DNA from 2 places in the Pseudomonas mohnii genome. Region 1 is predicted to be linked to the other one. Evidence: riboswitches for the same ligand, from Rfam matches in the RefSeq annotation. Region 1 holds a riboswitch; the other holds the start of a gene.
What was found. A riboswitch is a leader RNA that binds a small molecule or an ion and turns the genes downstream of it on or off. The one in region 1 is predicted to bind cobalamin.
Positions count from the first base shown of each region.

Region 2: it holds a riboswitch for cobalamin, as region 1 does, so the genes downstream of both, cobO (cob(I)yrinic acid a,c-diamide adenosyltransferase) here and cobW (cobalamin biosynthesis protein CobW) in region 1, are expected to answer to the same signal.

Region 1 covers NZ_FNRV01000001.1:572,906-583,742, forward strand. The annotation lists gene BLV61_RS02510 (magnesium chelatase ATPase subunit I) at 1-384, opposite strand, end outside; gene cobN (cobaltochelatase subunit CobN) at 494-4,336, opposite strand; gene cobW (cobalamin biosynthesis protein CobW) at 4,340-5,407, opposite strand; cobalamin riboswitch at 5,504-5,715, opposite strand; cobalamin riboswitch at 5,919-6,144, shown strand; gene BLV61_RS02525 (CbtB domain-containing protein) at 6,265-6,459, shown strand; gene BLV61_RS02530 (CbtA family protein) at 6,471-7,175, shown strand; gene BLV61_RS02535 (cobalamin biosynthesis protein) at 7,172-7,585, shown strand; gene cobM (precorrin-4 C(11)-methyltransferase) at 7,669-8,415, shown strand; gene nfuA (Fe-S biogenesis protein NfuA) at 8,525-9,109, opposite strand; gene BLV61_RS02550 (fatty acid cis/trans isomerase) at 9,337-10,837, opposite strand, start outside.
Region 2 covers NZ_FNRV01000001.1:1,676,017-1,686,853, reverse strand. The annotation lists gene BLV61_RS07935 (AI-2E family transporter) at 1-374, shown strand, start outside; gene hda (DnaA regulatory inactivator Hda) at 572-1,276, shown strand; gene BLV61_RS07925 (C40 family peptidase) at 1,504-2,151, shown strand; gene BLV61_RS07920 (C40 family peptidase) at 2,316-2,852, shown strand; gene BLV61_RS07915 (O-methyltransferase) at 2,871-3,533, shown strand; gene BLV61_RS07910 (PQQ-dependent sugar dehydrogenase) at 3,653-4,966, opposite strand; gene BLV61_RS07905 (hypothetical protein) at 5,034-5,618, opposite strand; cobalamin riboswitch at 5,771-6,002, shown strand; gene cobO (cob(I)yrinic acid a,c-diamide adenosyltransferase) at 6,085-6,696, shown strand; gene BLV61_RS07895 (cobyrinic acid a,c-diamide synthase CobB) at 6,707-8,107, shown strand; gene bluB (5,6-dimethylbenzimidazole synthase) at 8,104-8,754, shown strand; gene cbiB (adenosylcobinamide-phosphate synthase CbiB) at 8,751-9,659, shown strand; gene cobD (threonine-phosphate decarboxylase CobD) at 9,652-10,644, shown strand; gene BLV61_RS07875 (cobyric acid synthase) at 10,641-10,837, shown strand, end outside.

The DNA.
Region 1 (10,837 bases):
CAGGTTGGTGCCGCTGGCGGCCACGTCGAGCAGCAGATCGACGAGGTGATCGGGCAGCAGATTCACTTCATCGACGTAGAGCACGCCACCGTCAGCCTTGGCCAGCACGCCCGGGGAAAATTGCGCGCGACCTTCGCTCAATGCGGCGTCGAGATCGAGCGTGCCCACCAGGCGCTCTTCAGTGGCGCCCAAAGGCAAGGTGACGAATTGACCGCTGGCCAGCAGGTCCGCCAGGCCACGGGCCAGGGTCGACTTGGCCATGCCGCGCGGGCCTTCGATCAACACACCGCCGATCTTCGGGTCGATGGCGGTCAGGCATAGCGCGAGTTTCAAATCGTCGGCGCCGACCACGGCGGAGAGCGGGAAATGGGGGGTATCGGTCATTGTTCAATCTCGGTCATGGTCGGTGATTTCGAAAGCGGCGTGTCAGTGGCTATTGATGTGACTGACGCTCCATCGCGAGCAAGCTCGCTCCCACAGGGTCGGCGGTGTATTAACTGTCTTCTTCTATATCCAGCAACAGATTCTCCAGCGCCTCGCGATACTCGCCCGGCGCTTTCCACATACCCCGCTGTTGCGCTTCGAGCATGCGTTCAGTCATGTCGCGCAAGGCATGGGGGTTGTGCTCGCGGACGAAGTCACGGGTATTGGCGTCGAGCAAATACGCATCCGCCAGCAGCGCGTATTGGTGATCGTCGATCAACCGGGTGGTGGCATCGAACGCGAACAGGTTATCGACCGTCGCGGCCATTTCGAACGCGCCTTTGTAGCCATGACGCTTGACGCCTTCGAGCCACTTCGGGTTGGCCGCCCGGGAGCGGATGACCCGGTTCAGTTCTTCCTTGAGCGTGCGGATTCTGGGCAGGTCCGGCTGGCTATGGTCGCCGTGATAACTGGCCGCCGTTGCACCACTGAGGCTTTCCACGGCGGCCAACATGCCACCCTGGAACTGGTAATAGTCGTTAGAGTCGAGCAGATCGTGCTCGCGGTTGTCCTGGTTTTGCAGCACCGCTTGCACCTGGCTCAGGCGCTGGGCGAACTGCTCGCGGGCAGCGGTGCCTTCGTCGGAACCGCCGTAGGCGTAGCCACCCCAGTTCAGATACACCTCGGCCAGATCCTCGCGGCTCTGCCACAGGCGACCGTCGATGGCACCCTGCACGCCCGCGCCATACGCGCCGGGCTTGGCACCGAAGATGCGCCAACCGGCCTGGCGTCTGGCCGCGTCTTCGTCCAGTCCCGATTGCAACAACGCTTCACGTTCGGCGCGAACCTTGGCCGCCAGGGGGTTGAGGTCGTCGGGTTCGTCCAGCGCGGCAACCGCTTGCACGGCGGCGTCGAACAGGCGGATCAGATTGGCGAAGGCATCGCGGAAGAAACCCGAGACGCGCAACGTCACGTCGACGCGGGGGCGGTCGAGCAAACTCAGCGGCAGGATTTCGAAGTCGTCGACCCGCTGACTGCCCGTCGCCCACACCGGACGCACGCCCATCAGCGCCATGGCCTGGGCGATGTCGTCGCCACCGGTACGCATGGTCGCGGTGCCCCACACCGACAGACCGAGCTGGCGCAAGTGATCGCCATGGTCTTGCAGGTGACGCTCAAGGATCAGGTTGGCTGACTGGAACCCGATGCGCCATGCCGTGGTGGTCGGCAGGTTACGCACGTCTACCGAGTAGAAGTTGCGCCCGGTCGGCAACACATCCAGGCGTCCGCGACTCGGTGCACCGCTGGGGCCGGCCGGAACAAAGCGCCCGCTCAGGGCATCGAGCAGGCCGCGCATTTCGGCCGGGCCACAGGCGTCCAGGCGTGGTGCGACCACTTCGCGCAGGTTGTCGAGGATGGCTTGCACCTCGGTCCAGCTCGCCTCCTGTAGGAGCGAGTTTGCTCGCGGGGGTGTGTCAGCCGCATTGATGTCAACTGACACACCATCGCGAGCAGGCTCGCTCCTACAAGGGGCATCCAGCGCCTGCGAGATCAGTTGTGTGGCAAACAGTTCCAGGCGTTCGCGGGTGTCGCCGGTAATGCGCCAGGGTTCATCGCTGATCGACAACAACGCATGCGGACGCGGCCCGTTCCACGGCTCGGCCAGTGCACAATCCAGCGGATCGAACCCCAGTTCAAACGCTTTCGCCAGCGCCCTGAGCAGGCTTGATTGCGCACCACGTCCATCGCCACGGGGAATGCGCAGCAGTGCGAGCAAGGTGTCGATGCGCAGGCGCCCGGTCGGTGACTCCCCGAACACGTGCAGGCCATCGCGGATCTGCGACTCTTTCAAATCGCACAGGTAGGTGTCCAGACGCGGCAACCAGATCGCCGCGTCGGCATCGCTGTCGAGTGGCTCGTCCAGTTGCAGTTCGCGGTCGATGTGCGTGTCGCGCACCAGTTGCAGGATGTCGCGCTGCAACTCGCGGGCACGCCGAGGATCGAGCAGTTGCGCTTCGTAGTACTCATCCGCCAACAGTTCGAGATTGCGCAGCGGTCCGTAGGTTTCGGCGCGGGTCAGCGGCGGCATCAAGTGATCGATGATCACCGCTTGCGTGCGTCGTTTGGCCTGGGCGCCCTCGCCCGGATCGTTGACGATGAACGGATAGACATTCGGCAACGGCCCGAGCAACGCGTCCGGCCAACAGTGTTCGGAGAGCCCGACACCCTTGCCCGGCAGCCATTCGAGGTTGCCATGCTTGCCGACGTGGATCACGCCGTGGGCGCCGTAGGTGTTGCGCAACCAGAAGTAAAACGCGAGATAACCATGGGGCGGCACCAGGTCCGGGTCGTGATACACCGCGCTCGGGTCCACCTGATAGCCCCGCGCCGGTTGAATGCCGACGAACGTCAGGCCGAAACGCAACCCGGCAATCATCATCCGCCCGGCGCGGCACATCGGATCGCTCTCGGGGGCGCCCCACCGTTGTAGCACTGCCCGGCGGTTGGCTTCGGGCAGCGCGTTGAACATCTGCAGGTAATCGTCCATGGCCAGGCTTTGCTGACACGGGCGTTGGTCGAGGGTATCGAGATCGTTGCTGACGCCGCCGAGCAGTTGCTGGATCAACGCGGTGCCGCTGTCCGGCAACGGCGCCGGCAATGGATAACCTTCGGCCTGCAATGCACGGAGGATATTCAGTGCCGCGGCCGGGGTGTCGAGGCCGACGCCATTGCCGATACGCCCGTCGCGGGTCGGGTAATTGGCGAGAATCAGCGCTATGCGTTTTTCGGCATTCGGCAACCGCGCCAGATCAATCCAGCGCCGCGCCAGTTCGGCGACAAAGTCCATGCGTTCCGGTTGCGCGCGGTAGCAAACCACATCGGACTCACTGCGCTCACTGCGCCAGGCCAGATCCTTGAAGCTGATCGGTCGGCTGATGATCCGCCCGTCCAGTTCCGGCAGTGCGATATGCATCGCCAGATCACGCGGGCCGAGCCCTTGCTCGCTTGCTCGCCATCCCGGCTCGTTATCCTGGGCGCAAATTGCCTGAATCACCGGGATGTTGCGGCGAAAAGGACGCAAATGCGGAGCTTCAGGGCTCGATTGTGCGAAACCGGTAGTATTGAGAATCACCGAGGCGCAGACCTCGTCCAGCCAGTCCTCGACCACCGAAAGGCAGCCGGGCTCTTTTAGACTGGCCAGTGCGATGGGCAACGGATTCAACCCCGCTGCCTGCAACCGCTGGCAGAAGACATCGATGAACGCGGTGTTCGCCGCCTGCAAGTGCGAGCGGTAGAACAGCACCGCCGCCACGGGTTGACCGGCCCGCCATTCGGCTTGCCAATCACTCAGTTGCGCGGGACTTTTGTGCGGGTGATAGATCGCGGTGCGCGGCAAGACTTGTGGCTCGGACCAGGGGTAGTCACGACCCAGCCAGCGATTGGCCAGGCAGCGAAACAGGTCCAGCGCATTGCCCATGCCACCCTGGCGCAGGAAGTGCCAGAGCCGGTCGCGGTCCTGCGGGGTCACTGTGCTGAGGTCGCTCAGCTCCGGGTCGGGACGGTCATCGCCCGGCACCAGAATCAACTGCACCCCACGCCGGGAAAGCTCCACCAGCCGCTCGACGCCATAACGCCAATAGGCAATGCCGCCGTGCAGCGAGATCAGAATGACCTTGGCGTGGCGCAGCACTTCGTCGACGTACAAATCGACCGAAGCGTGATTCTGCACCTGCATCGGGTTGGCCAGGCGCACGCTCGGGTAATCGTCAGGCAACTGCTGGGCCGCTTCGGCGAGCAGCGCCAGGCTGGAATCGCCGCTGCACAGGATCACCAGCTCGGCGGGAGTTTGTCCAAGGTCGGCAATGTTGTCGTCCGACACGAAACCGCCGGGCTGGGTCCTGAGCAGGTGCATGGCTTATACGCTGAGCGCGGCGCGCAATTGCGTTTCGAGCAGCGCGGCGTCCAGCGCCTGGCCGATCAACACCAGACGTGTGGTGCGCGCTTCTTCGCGACCCCACTGACGGTCGAAGTGTTTGTCAAAACGAGTGCCCACGCCCTGGATCAAAAGGCGCATCGGTTTGTTCGGGATCGCCGCGAAGCCCTTGACCCGCAGGATGCTGTGCTCCACCACCAATTGCGTCAGCGCGTCCATCAGCAAGCTCTCGTCGGAGGCCGGCAGCTCGATGGAGATGGAGTCGAAAGCGTCGTGATCGTGGTCGTCGTGATCATCATCGTCGTGGTGATGATCGTGATGGCTGTGGCGGCTGTCGATGTGTTCTTCGGAACCGGCGCCCAGGCCGATCAGAACGTCCAGTGGCAGGCGACCGCTGCTGGCTTCAATGACTTTCACCGCAGGCGGCAACTCTTCAGCGACTTCCAGGCGCACGCGGGCCAGGTCTTCCGGGCTGATCAGGTCAGCCTTGTTGAGGATCACCAGGTCGGCACTGGACAACTGATCGGCGAACAGCTCGTGCAGCGGCGATTCGTGGTCCAGGTTCGGGTCAAGTTTGCGCTGGGCGTCCACCTGATCCGGGAACGCGGCGAAGGTGCCGGCGGCGACGGCCGGGCTATCGACCACGGTGATCACCGCGTCAACGGTGCAGGCGCTGCGGATTTCCGGCCACTGGAAGGCCTGGACCAGCGGCTTTGGCAGCGCCAGGCCGGAGGTTTCGATGAGGATATGGTCGAGATCGCCGCGACGGGCCACCAGTTCGCGCATCACCGGGAAGAACTCTTCCTGAACGGTGCAACACAGGCAGCCGTTGGCCAGTTCGTAGACGCGACCATTGGCTTCCTCTTCGGTACAGCCGATGGAGCACTGCTTGAGGATTTCACCGTCGATGCCCAGCTCGCCGAACTCGTTGACGATCACCGCGATGCGACGCCCTTGAGCGTTGTCGAGCATGTGCCGCAGCAAGGTGGTTTTGCCCGAGCCGAGGAAGCCGGTAACGATGGTGACGGGGAGTTTGGCCAGTGTTTTCATCGGATGCCCTTTGGCAAGGTGGCGGGCATACGGGACGAGTACCGGCAACGCTTGTGCGCCGGATGCGTTCGCCACCGGATCACCCCGCCCGGTTGTAGTGAGAATCTGTTCGAGGCAGGTCTCCTGGCTGACGGCGTGCCAGTCGCTTGACTGGCGTTGGCTGCGCCTTCCCGCGGGCTCAGGACCTGAGCGTGCAGTGGCGTGGCAGCGAACATCACCGTTCACAGTTGCGGGGGCAGCCGCGGCATCGACCGCGTTCCCTTCTTAGCTTCGGCAAACGCCGAAGAACCTCGAAAGCGCAAGGCTACGCATCGTATTGGGGCGGGTCAATGTTCATGCTGAGTTGTACAGCACCTGAACGCCGTCATCGCGAGCAAGCTCGCACCCGCAGGGATCGGACTCTCTGAGAAAAATGCGGTCAAATGTGGGTGCGAGCTTGCTCGCGATTGAAGCAACTCGGCCCCGAGTTGAGAACACTTGCCAATTGACGCCCCACCTCTGCCCATGCTCTCCTACACGCCTTGTTACGGGTGCCCTTCACAGGGTGAAACGGGAAACCGGTGAATCATGTGCTTTACTCTAAAGCCATGTCAGTCCGGTGCTGCCCCCGCAACGGTAAGCGAGCGAAGCGTCAGATCCACTGTGCCAGTGCGGCATGGGAAGGTGATGCTTGCAGGTTCAGGCGATAGCCAGCACCCCTCGTGAGCCCGGAGACCGGCCCGCAACACAAAGTGAACCTTACAATCACTGAATGACAAACCCGCGGTGGGCGGGCGCTGTTCGAACCTCTGCGCGCTCGCTCGTGCAGGGATTTGCATGCGCTCGCATTCCCCGCTGACAGAACTGAGGGAAGCGCCATGTCGATCATCAGCAGCACCGGCCACAGCACCACCACCAGCAGCACCACTACCCTGACTCAACGCCTGACCGCCGCCGTGTGTGCGTCGATCCTTGGTGCGTGCCTTGTGTATTTCGCCGGTTTCTCGCACATTGAGGCGGTTCACAACGCCGCTCACGATACCCGTCACAGCGCTGCCTTCCCGTGCCATTGAGACCTGTCGACATGATCAAGCGTATTGCGCAAACCGCGGGGTTCACGGGGCTGCTGGCCGCCCTGCTGCTGACCCTGCTGCAAAGCTTCTGGGTCGCTCCGTTGATTTTGCAGGCCGAAACCTACGAAAAATCCGAACCCGCTGCTGTTGAAGTCCACGAACACGCCCCTGGCGTCGCCGCCCACACCCACGATGCCGAAGCCTGGGAGCCGGAAAACGGCTGGCAGCGCGTGTTGTCGACCACCGGCGGCAATCTTGTGGTGGCTGTCGGCTTCGCCCTGATGCTCGCCGGCCTGTACACCTTGCGCGCGCCGACCAAAACCTCTCAGGGATTGCTCTGGGGGCTGGCCGGTTACGCGACCTTCGTGCTCGCGCCGACCCTTGGCCTGCCACCGGAACTGCCAGGCACCGCCGCTGCCGATCTGGCGCAACGGCAGACCTGGTGGATTGGCACCGCCGCTTCAACCGCAGTCGGCATCGCGCTGATCGCGTTCAGCCGTCACTGGCTGATGAAAGTCCTCGGTGCAGCCATCATTGCCGTCCCTCATGTGATTGGCGCGCCGCAGCCGGACGTGCACTCGATGCTGGCACCGCAAGCACTGGAAACCCAATTCAAAATCGCTTCGCAGCTGACCAATGTCGCGTTCTGGCTGGCCCTGGGCCTGATCAGCGCCTGGCTGTTCCGCCGCAAGAGCGATGGCCAATACCACGCATGACCGATACCGGCACAGCGCCGACCCTGGTGGTCGGCCTGGGCTGCCAACGGGGCTGCCCCGTCACCACGTTACGGGCGTTGATCGATCAGGCGTTGCAAGCGCACCAGATCGAACTGCATCAGATCAAGGCCCTGGCTAGTATCGATTTGAAGCGAGATGAGCCGGCCCTTGTCGAACTGGCCGAGCAACTCGCGCTGCCACTGACGTATTTCAGCAGCGAACAGTTGGCCAGCTATGAGCCACAACTCAGCCATCATTCGCAGATCGCCTTCGAGCGAACCGGCTGCTACGGCATCGCGGAAAGTGCCGCCCTGGCCTTGACCGAACAGTTAACCCATTCGCCGGCCAAACTACTGATTAAGCGGCAAAAATATGCCCAGGCCACCTTCGCATTGGCCTGCTCGACGTAAAATCCTCGATAATCCGCGCTTTCGATCATGAGCAATCTTCATCTGCTGCCTTGCCCAGCCCCTTTTTCCCACAGGAATCGACGATGACCGTCTACTTCATAGGCGCAGGTCCTGGCGACCCCGAGCTGATCACCGTCAAAGGCCAGCGGCTGATTCGCAGCTGCCCGGTGATCATCTATGCCGGTTCGCTGGTGCCCGCCGCAGTACTGCAGGGGCATTGCGCCGAGCAGGTGGTCAACAGCGCCGAACTGCATCTGGAACAGATTATCGACCTAATCAAGACCGCCGACGCCAAGGGCCAGGACGTGGCTCGCGTGCATTCTGGCGACCCGAGCCTGTATGGCGCCATCGGCGAGCAGATTCGCTACCTGCGCGAACTCGGCATTGCCTTTGAAATCATTCCCGGGGTCACCGCTACGGCCGCCTGCGCAGCGCTTTTGGGGGCGGAGCTGACCCTGCCCGACGTCTCACAGAGTGTGATCCTGACCCGATACGCGGACAAAACCGTGATGCCGGCCGGCGAGGAATTAGGCAGCCTGGCGCAACATGGAGCCACCATGGCGATTCACCTGGGGGTCAATCATCTGGAAAAGATTCTGGCCGAATTGCTGCCGCATTACGGCGCGGATTGCCCGATCGCGGTGATTCACCGAGCGACCTGGCCGGATCAGGATTGGGTGGTGGGTACGCTGGAAGACATTGCCGGGAAGGTTCAGGCCAAGGGGTTTCGGCGCACGGCATTGATTCTGGTGGGACGGGTGCTGGGCAGTGACCATTTCAGCGAGTCGTCGCTGTATCGCGCAGGGCATGCGCATCTCTATCGACCTTGAACCCTGCTGAATCCTGTGGCGAGGGGGCTTGTCGGATCGCCACAGGTTATCGAACACCCATAAAAAACGGCGCTCACGGGCGCCGTTTTTTAATTTCGCAGCGAACGCCTTAGTAGTAGGCGTTTTCTTTCTGCGTGTGGTCAGTCACGTCACGAACACCCTTGAGCTCGGGGATACGCTCGAGCAAGGTGCGCTCGATGCCTTCCTTCAGGGTGACGTCTGCCTGGCCGCAGCCCTGGCAACCACCGCCGAACTGGAGAACGGCGATGCCGTCTTCAACCACGTCGATCAGGCTGACCTGACCACCATGGCTGGCCAGCCCAGGGTTGATTTCGGTTTGCAGGTAATAGTTGATGCGCTCGTTGATCGGGCTGTCGGCGTTGACCATCGGGACTTTGGCGTTTGGCGCCTTGATGGTCAATTGGCCGCCCATACGGTCGGTGGCGTAGTCGACAACCGCGTCGTCCAGGAAAGCTTCGCTGAACGAATCGATGTAAGCGGTGAAGCTTTTGAGCCCCAGCGCCGTGTCTTCGGGTTTTTCTTCGCCCGGCTTGCAGTAGGCAATGCAGGTTTCGGCGTACTGGGTGCCAGGCTGGGTGATAAAGACGCGGATGCCAATGCCCGGGGTGTTCTGCTTGGAGAGCAGATCAGCCAGATAATCGTGGGCGGCGTCGGTGATGGTTATAGCGGTCATGGAAACTCCTCGCAGGCTTGGGCGCAGTTTACGCCAATCATCGCGCCGGACAAAGTCCCAGTATTTTTGTCAGGAAAGAACAGGAGCAGCCTCACCCGGCTATTCGCCGTCAATCGCGACTTTAAACCACCGATAGCTGCAGTTGACCACCCAATCGCGGCTTTCCAACGATCCTGATCCGATGGTCGCTATACAGATCAGGACATCAGGCGCCTTGCAAAAATCGATCAAAGATTCTGGTAGCGATTCATGTCCAGCACGCCCTCTTCAACTGGATCGGTCTCATGGATATAGCGGCTCAGGTCATGGAAGTACTGCCAGAACTGCGGATGGCTGCGCCTTACCCCCCAGCGATCGACAATCCTCTCGAAGCTGCCGGCATCTTTGGCGTTTTCCATGGCGTCGACAAAGGCCGGGACTTGTTCGGCGGGAATGTTGAACATGAAGTTCGGGTAGCTGCTCATGACCCCCGGAAAAATGGTGAGCGTGTCGAGCCCTGGCTCATACCGCAGCGACTCGCCAATCAGGAACGCCACGTTGCTGTGTGCGCGGTTGCGCAACAGGCTGTAGACCACACGTTGGCCACTCGCGGTCTCGACGCGCAGCATGGTCGCTTCAGGCAGCTGGTCTATGACCTTGAGTCCGGCCGCCGGGCGCGAAGTCAGACGACTCAGGGCTTGTTCGGCGTCCTGCAGGTCCGGATCGATGTTGGGTCGCGAGCAATAGGCACCGTCGCAGCGATTGATCGGGTCCGGGTTGGCATTGAGCTCGCCATAGCGTGTCAGCAACTGCATGGCAAAATCGCGTTTGGGGTCCTTCGGATCGAGTTTCAGCGCGGTCGGCGTGTCGTTGTCAATCGATTCGTAGTCCAGCCACATCTTGAATTTGCCACTGCTCTGGTACCAGTCGTCCAGGTAATCGTCGCGGGAGTTGGCCGGCATCAGGCGCAGGAAGTTCTGCTCCGCGCCGTTGCGGATCAGGTCGAAATACAAGCGCGTCTGGGCTTGATGCGAGACGTTGCCGAACACATCGAAATTCACCGCCAACTGATAGTAAGTGCGCTCCAGCAACGGGAAGTCGAACAGCCAGATGGTTTGCGGCACGTCGCCGATCAGGCCCTTGGTCACCGAGGCGCTGTCGAAATGTCGAAAGATGCTCAACAAGGCGTTGTCATTGCCTGCCCACAGGCTCGACCAGCTCGGAGGCCGCAAGTCCGCGTAGCTGTCGCGGCGCAGGGCTTCATACGCGTTGCGCTTGTCGCGGTAGTCATGCCACAGGCTCAGGACACTGCCCACGTCATCGTTCTGCCCCGGCATTGCCAACAACGGAGTCGCTTGGCCGCGGTAGTTCGGGTCGGTGATGTAGAGGTCATGTTCCGGGGCCTGGAACAGCGCCCAGAAATTATCGCGAATCACGTCCGTGGCAATCTGACCCCGGCAGACCGGGCCGCGAATAAAGGTGCGTACGAAATATTCGGCGTTATCGAGCATGAACTGATAACGCGCCTGGGCCGGGATGGCTTCGAAGGTGGTAAACGGATTGGCCCGGCGTTCCGGCCCATAGCCCGGCAGCGCGTTGACCTGCCAGTTGCCGTTGTAGAACAGGCTTTTGATCCGCGCCATCTTCGCCGCGCTCAGCGGATAGGTGATGTGGGTCTTGTGCACGATCACGCCTTGTACCGGCCACAGGCGGTAATAGATCTGAGTGCCGGGATCGTCATTGGGCCGG
Region 2 (10,837 bases), 1.1 Mb from region 1:
TGATCGGCCTGATTGCCGGTCTGGCGGCCATCGTGCCGTACATGGGCTTCGTCATTGGTATCGGCGCCGCATTGATCGCGGGCCTGTTTCAGTTTGGTGGCGATCTGTATCCCATGGCCGGCATCGTTGCGGTGTTCATGGTGGGGCAAGCGCTCGAAGGCATGGTGCTGACGCCATTGCTGGTAGGTGACCGGATTGGCCTGCACCCCGTGGCGGTGATTTTCGCCATTCTGGCCGGTGGTGAGTTGTTCGGGTTTACTGGCGTTTTGCTGGCGCTGCCGGTCGCGGCGGTGATTATGGTGCTGGTGCGCCATGTGCATGATTTGTATAAGGATTCTGATATGTACTCGGGTGTTGATGAACCTGAGCTCTAGGCCTTGTCATGGGTAGCCCGGCTCTTCGCCGGGTTATCGCCGGCTCCGCCAAAGAAACTGTCATAAAATCAGGGCGCCAACGCAAACCTTTGATTTTGCTTGTGGTCTGTCGCATTGTGCGGTCGGCGTCACGGGTATAAACTTCGCAAACTTTACACAGAGGCCACTAACGGTTCCTTTGGAACTGTTCAGTCAGCATGAAACCGATTCAGCTGCCCCTAGGTGTGCGTCTGCGTGATGACGCCACCTTTATCAACTACTACCCAGGCGCCAATGCCGCTGCACTCGGCTATGTCGAGCGTCTATGCGAAGCCGACGCCGGCTGGACCGAAAGCCTGATTTACCTATGGGGCAAGGACGGGGTAGGGCGTACGCATCTGTTGCAGGCGGCCTGCCTGCGCTTCGAGCAGTTGGGCGAGCCGGCGGTGTATTTGCCGTTGGCCGAATTGCTGGACCGCGGTATCGAAATTCTCGACAACCTTGAACAGTACGAGCTGGTCTGCCTGGATGATCTTCAAGCGGTGGCCGGCAAGGCCGACTGGGAAGAAGCGCTGTTCCATCTGTTCAATCGCCTGCGCGACAGTGGCCGACGGCTGTTGATTGCCGCATCGACTTCCCCGCGTGAGCTGCCGGTGAAGCTGGCAGACCTCAAATCCCGCCTGACCCTGGCGCTGATCTTCCAGATGCGTCCGCTTTCGGACGAAGACAAATTGCGAGCCCTGCAACTTCGCGCATCGCGGCGAGGACTGCATCTGACCGACGAGGTCGGGCACTTTATTTTGACCCGTGGAACCCGCAGCATGAGTGCGCTTTTCGAATTGCTCGAGCGGCTCGATCAGGCCTCTCTTCAAGCACAGCGCAAGCTGACTATTCCCTTCCTGAAAGAGACGCTCGGCTGGTAGAAAAAAGCCGGGAATGCCAAGGCCAGCGGGGTTTTCGGCATATTTCAGGCGCCAGGAAATACGCTTTCCTGCTGGGCTGCAGGCTACGCAAGTGTTTAATATGGGCTTAAGCGCTTAGATGTTGGCAAGAAACCGATAAGTCACAAAAAGTTCGATTGAATTTGCAAATGAGGATGATAGCGGGCATAGTCTCGACTTCTTTACAACTATCAGCCACGGTCGTGCCCATGCTAAAGCGCTTCGCACCCCTCGTGCCTCTCGCACTCGTCACCCTGTTGTTCGGTTGCGCTGCTCACTCTCCAGTGTCCCAGCAAGAGCAGCAGCAACAGGTTAAAAATTCTGTTACCGCACAGTCGTCCGCTCTTTACCAGGACGCTTTTTACCAGGAAGAGAAGGCCACTGAAAAAGAGCTGGCTGACTTCGCCGATGGCAAGTCGTATCAACTTCCGGCGCTGGCTGACAGCATCCTCGAACGCGGCATGTCCCTGATCGGTACCCGTTACCGTTTCGGCGGTACTTCTGAAGCCGGTTTCGATTGCAGTGGGTTTATCGGCTATCTGTTCCGTGAACAAGCCGGCATGAACCTGCCACGCTCCACTCGCGAAATGATCAACGTGGATGCGCCGCTGGTGTCTCGCAGCAAGCTGAAGCCTGGCGATCTGCTGTTCTTCGCCACCAACGGTCGTCGCGGTCGTGTCAGTCACGCCGGGATCTACCTGGGTGACAACCAGTTCATCCACTCCAGCAGCCGCAAAAGCGGTGGTGTCCGGATTGATAGCCTGGGCGACAGCTACTGGAGCAAGACCTTCATCGAAGCCAAGCGAGCGCTCGCGATGGCGCCAAACGCGGCTCCGATCGTGACCGCACGCAATTAAGCGGACATTTTGTAAGGCGAACTTAAAGTCTTACTTGAAGTTTGCCGCATAAGCGCTAGAATCTGGTCTATGAATGATGGCAAACCGCCTGCGTAACGCGCAGGCGGTTTTCTTTTCTGCACTCCAGCAGAAAAACGCCGCAGCCAGATCAGGATGCTCTGCTTATGTCGACGTCGGCCCGCCTCGCAATCATGCTTTTCGCAGCGCTGCTCAGCGCTTGCGCCAGCCGCACACCGCCGCCTGCGCCGGTGGCTCACACTCCTCTCGTTTTCGGTTCCTCCCAAGCCTTTTCGCCTGAAGCGGAAGACGTACTGTTTCGTGCGTTGGGCCTGGTGGGTACGCCGTATCGCTGGGGTGGCAATACACCGGATTCCGGGTTCGATTGCAGCGGGCTGATCGGCTACGTGTACCGTGATGTCACCGGTATCTCGCTGCCGCGCACCACTCGCGAAATGATCTCCATGCAAGCGGCCAATGTGGGCAAGGAAGGCCTGCAGACAGGTGACCTGATCTTCTTCGCCACCAATGGCGGTTCGCAGGTCAGCCATGCAGGCATCTACGTCGGCGAAGGTCGCTTCGTCCACGCGCCTGCCACCGGTGGCACGGTGAAGCTCGACAGCTTGTCCAAGGCGTATTGGCAGAAAGCCTACCTGAGCGCCAAGCGCGTTCTGCAACCGGAACACCTGGCGCGCAACCCGTAACAGCCAGAGGGTGCTGTCATGACCGCTCGCACGCTCAATCTTGACGACTCGCTCTATCACTACCTGCTTGATGTGTCCCTGCGCGAAACCCCGCTGCTCAAGCGCTTGCGCGACGAAACCCAGGCGTTGCCCATGGCGCGCTGGCAGGTGGCGCCGGAGCAGGGGCAGTTTCTTGCATTGCTGGTGAAGCTGACCGGCGCGCGACGTCTGCTGGAAATCGGAACGTTCACGGGGTACAGCGCGCTGTGCATGGCTGCGGCACTGCCCGATGACGGCTCGATGATCTGCTGCGATATTCCCGGCGACTACAATGCCACCGCACGTCGTTACTGGCGGGAAGCCGGCCTGGCCGAGCGCATTGATCTGCGTTTGGCGCCCGCGCTGGAAACCCTCGCCGAACTGGAGAGGCAAGGGCAGGGCGGGCAATTCGATCTGGTCTTCATCGACGCCGACAAGGCCAATTATCCCAACTACCTTGAACACGCGCTGCGGCTGCTGCGGGTGGGTGGATTGGCGGTGTTCGATAACACGCTGTGGAGCGGGCGGGTACTGGAAGAGCGTCCGCTGAGCGCAGACACCCGAGCCATCCAGGCGCTTAACCGTGCCTTGAAGGATGACTCGCGCTTGGACCTGTCGATGTTGCCGTTGGGCGATGGGCTCACGCTCTGCCGCAAACGGTGATCCTTGTGGATGCCTTGTGGGAGCGGGCTTGCCCGCGAGGCGGCCGTGACATTCAGCATTGATGTTGCCTGTTCTACCGCCATCGCGAGCAAGCTCGCTCCCACAGAGTGGTCAGTGACTTATTTGACTGCTGAAACCCGCCAAACCTTGTTCCCTACATCGTCCGCCACCAACAAGGCGCCTTGCTGATCTATCACCACGCCCACTGGTCGGCCCATGGCTTTTTCTTGGTCATTGAGAAAACCCGTGAGCACATCCACCGGCTGCCCGCTTGGTTTGCCGGCGTCGAACGGCACGAATATCACTTTGTAGCCGCTGTGCGGCTTGCGGTTCCATGAGCCGTGCTGGCCAACGAAGGCGCCCTGGGTGAATGGCGCCGGCAACCGGCTGCCTTCGGCGAACGTCAGTCCCAGGGAAGCGGTGTGCGGGCCGACCGCATAGTCTGGCGCGATAGCCTTGGCCACCATGTCCGGGTTTTGCGGCTCGACGCGAACGTCGACATGCTGGCCGTAATAGCTGAATGGCCAGCCATAGAACGCGCCGTCCTTGACTGAGGTGATGTAGTCCGGCACCAGATCGCTGCCGATTTCATCGCGCTCATTGACCGCCGTCCACAGTGCCCCGCTTTGCGGCTCCCAGGACAGGCCATTGGGGTTGCGCAAGCCCGAGGCAAAGATCCGGTGGTTGCCGGTGGCGCGGTCCACTTCCCAGATCGCCGCGCGGCCTTCTTCCTTGTCCAGGCCGTTTTCGGCAACGTTGCTGTTCGAGCCCACCGTGACATACAGCTTGCTGCCGTCGTTGCTGGCGATGACGTTTTTGGTCCAATGGTGATTCAGCGTGCCGCCGGGCAGGTCGAGTACTTTGATCGGTTGCGACTTGATCGCTGTATCGCCGTTTTCATAGTGAAAACGCAGCAATCGATCGGTGTCGGCGATGTACAGGTCATTGCCGACCAGCGCCATGCCGAAAGGGGAGTTCAGGTTTTCCAGAAACACCGTGCGGGTTTCCGCGATGCCGTCGTGGTCCTGGTCGCGCAGCAGGGTGATGCGATTGGCGCTCGGCACGCCCGCACCGGCGCGCCCCATGACTTTCTTCATGATCCAGCCGCGTATGCCTGTTCCGTCATCGGGTTTGGGCGGTGCATTGGTTTCGGCCACCAGCACGTCGCCGTTGGGCAGCACATAGAGCCAGCGCGGGTGGTCGAGGTTCTCGGCGAACGCGGCTACTTGGGTGCCGGCAGCGGCGACGGGTTTGGCGCCCTCCGGCCAGCCGATCGCCGGGGCGATGTTTACCGTCGGAATCAACGTCTTGTTGGGTTCTGGGAGCCTGGGTGACGGGCCGGTGCCGTCGGCGACTTGCAGGCTGGAGGTTTCACCGCAAGCGGCGAGTCCTCCGGCGAGCGCGATAGCGAGTACGAGTTGGGGCTTGCGCATACTGATCTTCCCTATGAATGCAGTGACCTGATCAGTAGAGAAGTTACGTTGCACGATGGTTCAACCGTTAGCCGCGAGCTTCCTTGAACAGCACGGCTATGCCGGGATGATAGTGACCTCCTTCGTTGTGCAACTTGCGGTAGGCGTAGGGGAAATACCAGGCGACGGCGCAGGTGTGCTCCTTTTGCAGGTCGTCGACCATGTCCTGCAATTCTTCCGGGGTGGCGCCATGCTGGGTTTTCTGCGGTGCCACAAACAGGCAGCCGAGTCTCAGGTCGCTGGCGTAACTGATGCGTTTGGCTTCGCTGGTGATATCGAGCAGGGCCTGGGTCAGGTTCAGGCTGTTCACCCGTGGCCAGCGTTGTGTGGCTTGAATCCAGGCGCGTGCTTCGGGTGTGGCGATAAACAGGTCGGCACGACCGTTGCGTTCGCCTTCATCGATTTGTTTGCGGGTGGGCGATTGTTGCAGGGTAACCATTTCAGCCATCCAGGCAGCGGCGGAAAGCAGGCCGAGATTGGCTTTTTCGTCGAGCCAGTAAGGCGTTTCGTTATCGCCGCGTACGGCATTGTAGCGGTCGATACAGTCAAACCAGCGCTCCAGCACCGGGCGCAGGAATTCCAGTTGCGGATTGCTGATGATCATGCCTTGCATGGGGCTCACCCTTGTTATTTTGATGTGGGGTTGTGGCTCTTTGATATCACTGCTTGAAGTGTGGCACAAGATTGGCGTCAGTTTATTGATTAACGGCAGTTATTCGCGCGCGTACCCCGTCTTCAATTGACGCTCCACCCCCAACCCTCTAACCTTCGCGGCTTGTTTCAGGTGCTCTGTGACTTGGGTCGACAGAGTGAAACAGGGAAGCCGGTGAGCAGGTCCTTCAATGCGTGAAGGCCTTCGATCCCGGCGCTGCCCCCGCAACGGTAAATGAGTGAAAGCTGCGCCTTGAGCCACTGCGTCGTCATCGATGTGGGAAGGCGCGCAGTCAGGCCAACGCCGCTCATGAGCCCGGAGACCGGCCTGATCCATCCAAGCGGCATCACGGTGGGCGATGCCAGGCTTCTTGCCGTCTGTTCTTGTGCCTGCCCGCCGTTATCCTGCCTCAACGGAGAGCTCTCCCATGACTGATACCCCGGATCGTGACGAACGTCACCTGGCGCGCATGTTGCGCAAAAAAGCCGTAATCGATGAACGCATCGCCAACTCCCCGAATGAATGCGGCCTGCTGCTGGTGCTGACCGGCAACGGCAAGGGCAAGAGCAGCTCGGCGTTCGGCATGCTGGCCCGCTCGATGGGCCATGGCATGCAGTGCGGTGTGGTGCAGTTCATCAAGGGGCGCAACAGCACGGGTGAAGAGCTGTTCTTCCGGCGCTTCCCGGAACAGGTGCGTTTTCATGTGATGGGCGAAGGCTTTACCTGGGAAACCCAGGATCGTCAGCGCGACATCGCCGCCGCCGAAGCCGCGTGGGAAGTGTCCCGTGAGTTGCTGCGCGATCCATCCATCGGCCTGGTGGTGCTGGATGAGTTGAACATCGCCCTCAAGCACGGTTACCTCGATCTGGATCGGGTGCTCAGTGACTTGCAGGCTCGCCCGCCAATGCAGCACGTGGTGGTCACTGGTCGTGGCGCCAAGCCTGAGATGATCGATCTGGCCGACACCGTCACTGAAATGGGCATGATCAAGCACGCCTTCCAGGCCGGTATCAAGGCGCAGAAAGGCGTCGAGTTGTGAGTCGCACGTTATGAATAGCCCTCGTCAATGCCCGGCCGTACTGATTGCCGCGCCGGCCTCCGGTCAGGGCAAGACCACCGTCACCGCCGCGCTGGCCCGTTTGCATCGCAATCAGGGACGCAAGGTTCGTGTGTTCAAATGTGGCCCGGACTTTCTCGATCCGATGATTCTGGAGCGCGCCAGCGGTGCGCCGGTGTATCAGCTGGACATGTGGATGGTCGGCGAGCAGGAGAGTCGGCGTCTGTTGTGGGAGGCCGCAGGCGAAGCGGACCTTATCCTCATCGAAGGTGTCATGGGGCTGTTCGATGGCACGCCGTCCAGTGCTGACCTGGCGCGGCACTTCGGTGTGCCGGTGCTGGGTGTGATCGACGGCACCGCCATGGCCCAGACCTTTGGTGCCCTGGCCCTGGGGCTGGCGCGCTATCAACCTGACTTGCCGTTTGCCGGTGTCCTGGCCAACCGCGTGGGCACCCTGCGTCACGCGCAGTTGCTTGAAGGCAGCCTGACCGAAGGCCTGCGTTGGTATGGCGCGTTGTCCCGCGAAACCGCCATCGAATTGCCGAGTCGTCACCTTGGCCTGGTGCAGGCCAGTGAGTTGAACGATCTCGATCTTCGCCTCGATGCGGCGGCCGAAGCCTTGGCTGGCAGTTGCGAGGTGGCGCTTCCGCCGGCCGTGGAATTCGCAGCCCCGGATGTGATCGCCGCCGAACCCTTACTGGCGGGTGTGCGCATTGCCGTGGCCCGTGATGAAGCGTTTGCCTTTACCTATGGCGCCAGCCTGGATTTGCTGCGGGCCATGGGCGCCGAGTTGTCGTTCTTTTCACCGATGCGTGACACTCGGCTACCCGAGGCAGACAGCCTCTATCTGCCGGGCGGTTACCCAGAATTGCATCATGTGGCGTTGTCGCAAAACACCTCGATGCTGAACGCGATCCGCGCGCACCACGAGGCGGGCAAACCCTTGCTCGCCGAATGTGGCGGCATGTTGTATTTGCTCGATTCGCTCACCGATGTCGACGGTACGCGTGCAGAATTGGTCGGCCTGCTGGCCGGGGATGCGGTGATGCAAAAGCGTCTGGCGGCGCTGGCGCTGCAGGCTGTCGAATTGCCCGAAGGTTCCCTGCGTGGGCATACCTATCATCATTCGCTGACCACCACCGGGCTCGTGCCGATTGCCCGTGGCTTGAGCCCCAATGGCGGTCGCGGGGCGGAGGCGGTTTATCGTGAGGGGCGGATGACAGCCTCTTATGTGCATTTCTATTTTCCGTCGAATCCGCACGCGATTGCCGCACTGTTTTTACCCGACCTTGAGGCTGCCTTCGCGGGCACACTCGCTGCCACTGTGGGCGGTGTGACACCTGAAGAAACGTGGTCTTCTGCAGGCGCTGGCTTGCCAGCGAAGAGGCCATGACCGACAACGCCTTTTCCAACGCCGAACGCGCAGCGGTCTATCGGGCCATCGGTGAACGTCGCGACATGCGTCACTTCAGCGGTGGCACGGTCGAGCCCGAATTGCTGCGGCGGTTGCTCGAAGCCGCGCACCAGGCGCCGAGTGTTGGCTTGATGCAGCCCTGGCGGTTCATCCGTATCAGCGATCGAACCTTGCGCGGGCAGATCGGGGAACTGGTGGAACAGGAGCGCATTCGCACCGCCGAAGCCCTTGGCGAACGCACTGACGAATTCATGCAGCTCAAGGTCGAAGGCATCAATGATTGCGCCGAGGTGTTGGTGGCGGCGCTGATGGACGATCGCGAGCGACATATTTTCGGTCGTCGCACCTTGCCGGAAATGGACATGGCTTCGTTGTCCTGCGCGATCCAGAACCTGTGGCTGGCCTCCCGGGCCGAAGGGTTGGGCATGGGGTGGGTCTCGCTGTTCGAACCGCAAGACCTGGCCGATTTACTCGGCTTGCCGCCCGGTGCCAAACCACTGGCTATTTTGTGCCTGGGACCGGTCAAGGAATTCTACCCGGCGCCGATGCTGGTCCTTGAAGGCTGGGCGCAGGCGCGTCCGCTAAGTGAATTGTTGTATGAAAATTATTGGGGAGTGCGCCAATGAGTGTGGCGTTGTTGAGTGTCGCCGCCGTGGCGCTGGATGCGCTGCTGGGTGAACCCAAACGCTGGCATCCGCTGGTGGCGTTCGGCCGGTTTGCCGAGCGTATCGAGCAGCGTTTCAACGCGGGTGGTCGCGGCTGGCGCAGTCACGGGGTCACCGCGTGGGTGATTGCGGTGTTGCCGTTGACCTTGTTGGCCACGGCATTTTCCTGGGCGCCTTATGTTGGATGGGCAGTGGAGATTCTTGCGTTGTACTGCGCCCTCGGCATGCGCAGCCTGGGCGAACACGTCGAACCCGTGGCCAGGGCCTTGCGCAGCGATGATCTGGATGAGGCGCGTACGCGCGTCAGTTACCTGGTCAGCCGCAAGACCAGCGAGCTGGATAAAACCGAAGTGGCCCGTGCTGCCACCGAGTCGGTACTGGAAAACGGCAGTGATGCCGTGTTTGCCGCACTGTTCTGGTTTGCCGTGGCCGGTGTGCCTGGCGTGGTGCTCTACCGTTTGAGCAACACGCTGGACGCCATGTGGGGCTATCGCAATGAGCGCTTCGAGCGTTTCGGTTGGGCGGCAGCCAGAATTGATGATGTGCTCAATTACATTCCCGCGCGTTTGGTGGCATTGACCTACGCCTTGCTGGGCAAGACCCGACTGGCCCTGAAATGCTGGCGGACCCAGGGCCCGACCTGGGACAGCCCGAACGCCGGCCCGGTGATGGCTGCGGGGGCCGGTGCGCTGGGCGTCGAATTGGGTGGGGCGGCGATCTATCACGGTGAACTGCATCAACGTCCGCAACTGGGCGAAGGCGTGCCGGCGGATGCCGACTCCATCGATCGTGGCTGGCAACTGGTCCAGCGCGGGGTATGGTTATGGCTGCTGATTCTCTGCGTGGGGGCTGAATTTTATGCTTGAGCACGGTGGACGGTTGCGCAAGGCGGCGCTCGAATACGGCATCGAGGAAGCCGATTGGCTTGACCTGTCCAGCGGCCTCGCGCCCTGGCCGTTTCCCGTTCCGGATATCCCGCTGCGGGCCTGGGCGCGGTTGCCGGAAAACGATGACGGGCTGGAACAGGCCGCCTGCGATTACTACGGCACCCTGCAGGTATTGCCGGTGGCGGGGTCGCAGATGGCCATCCAGTTACTGCCGCGCCTGCGACGGGCCGGGAAGGTTGGCGTGCTGTCGCCGTGTTATGCCGAACATGCCGAAGCGTGGCGCCGCAATGGCTACATCGTGCGTGAGGTACTGGAGCAGGAAGTCGATTTCTTTGTCGACAGCCTGGACGTGTTGGTGGTGGTCAACCCGAATAATCCCACCGGCTTGAGCCTGCCCCCCGCTCGTCTGCTCGACTGGCACTCACGGCTGGCCCAGCGCGGTGGCTGGCTGGTGGTGGACGAAGCATTCATGGACAACACACCGCAGCTGAGCCTGGCGCCGTTCTCCCATCTGGTCGGCCTGATCGTGCTGCGTTCGTTCGGCAAGTTCTTTGGTCTGGCCGGGGTGCGGCTGGGATTTGTCCTGGCCGAGCGCAAGTTACTCAAGTTGCTCGCCGAACAAGTGGGGCCATGGGTCGTCAGCGGTCCGACCCGGGTGGTGGGCCAGGCCTGCCTGCGTGACGTCGAAGGGCACGCATTGCAACGCGTGCGTGCCGAAGTGGCCAGTGAACGTCTGGCGGCGCTCCTGGGGCAGCACGGTTTCAAGCCTGATGGCGGCTGCGCACTGTTCCAGTGGTTGATCACCGATCGCGCCGAAGAACTGCATGAATTCATGGCTCGGCGCGGCATTTTGCTGCGGTTGTTCACGCACAACAGCAGTCTGCGTTTCGGGTTGCCTGCCGATGAAGCTGACTGGGTGCGTCTTGCCGCCGCATTCGCAGCCTTTGCCAAGGAAGGCCAATGACAACGTTGATGGTGCAGGGCACCACATCCGATGCCGGTAAAAGCACACTGGTGACGGCGCTGTGTCGCTGGGTTACGCGTCAGGGCGTCAACGTGGTGCCGTTCAAGCCGCAGAACATGGCGCTCAACAGCGCCGTGACGGCCGACGGTGGCGAAATCGGTCGCGCGCAAGCCGTGCAGGCGCAGGCCGCTTA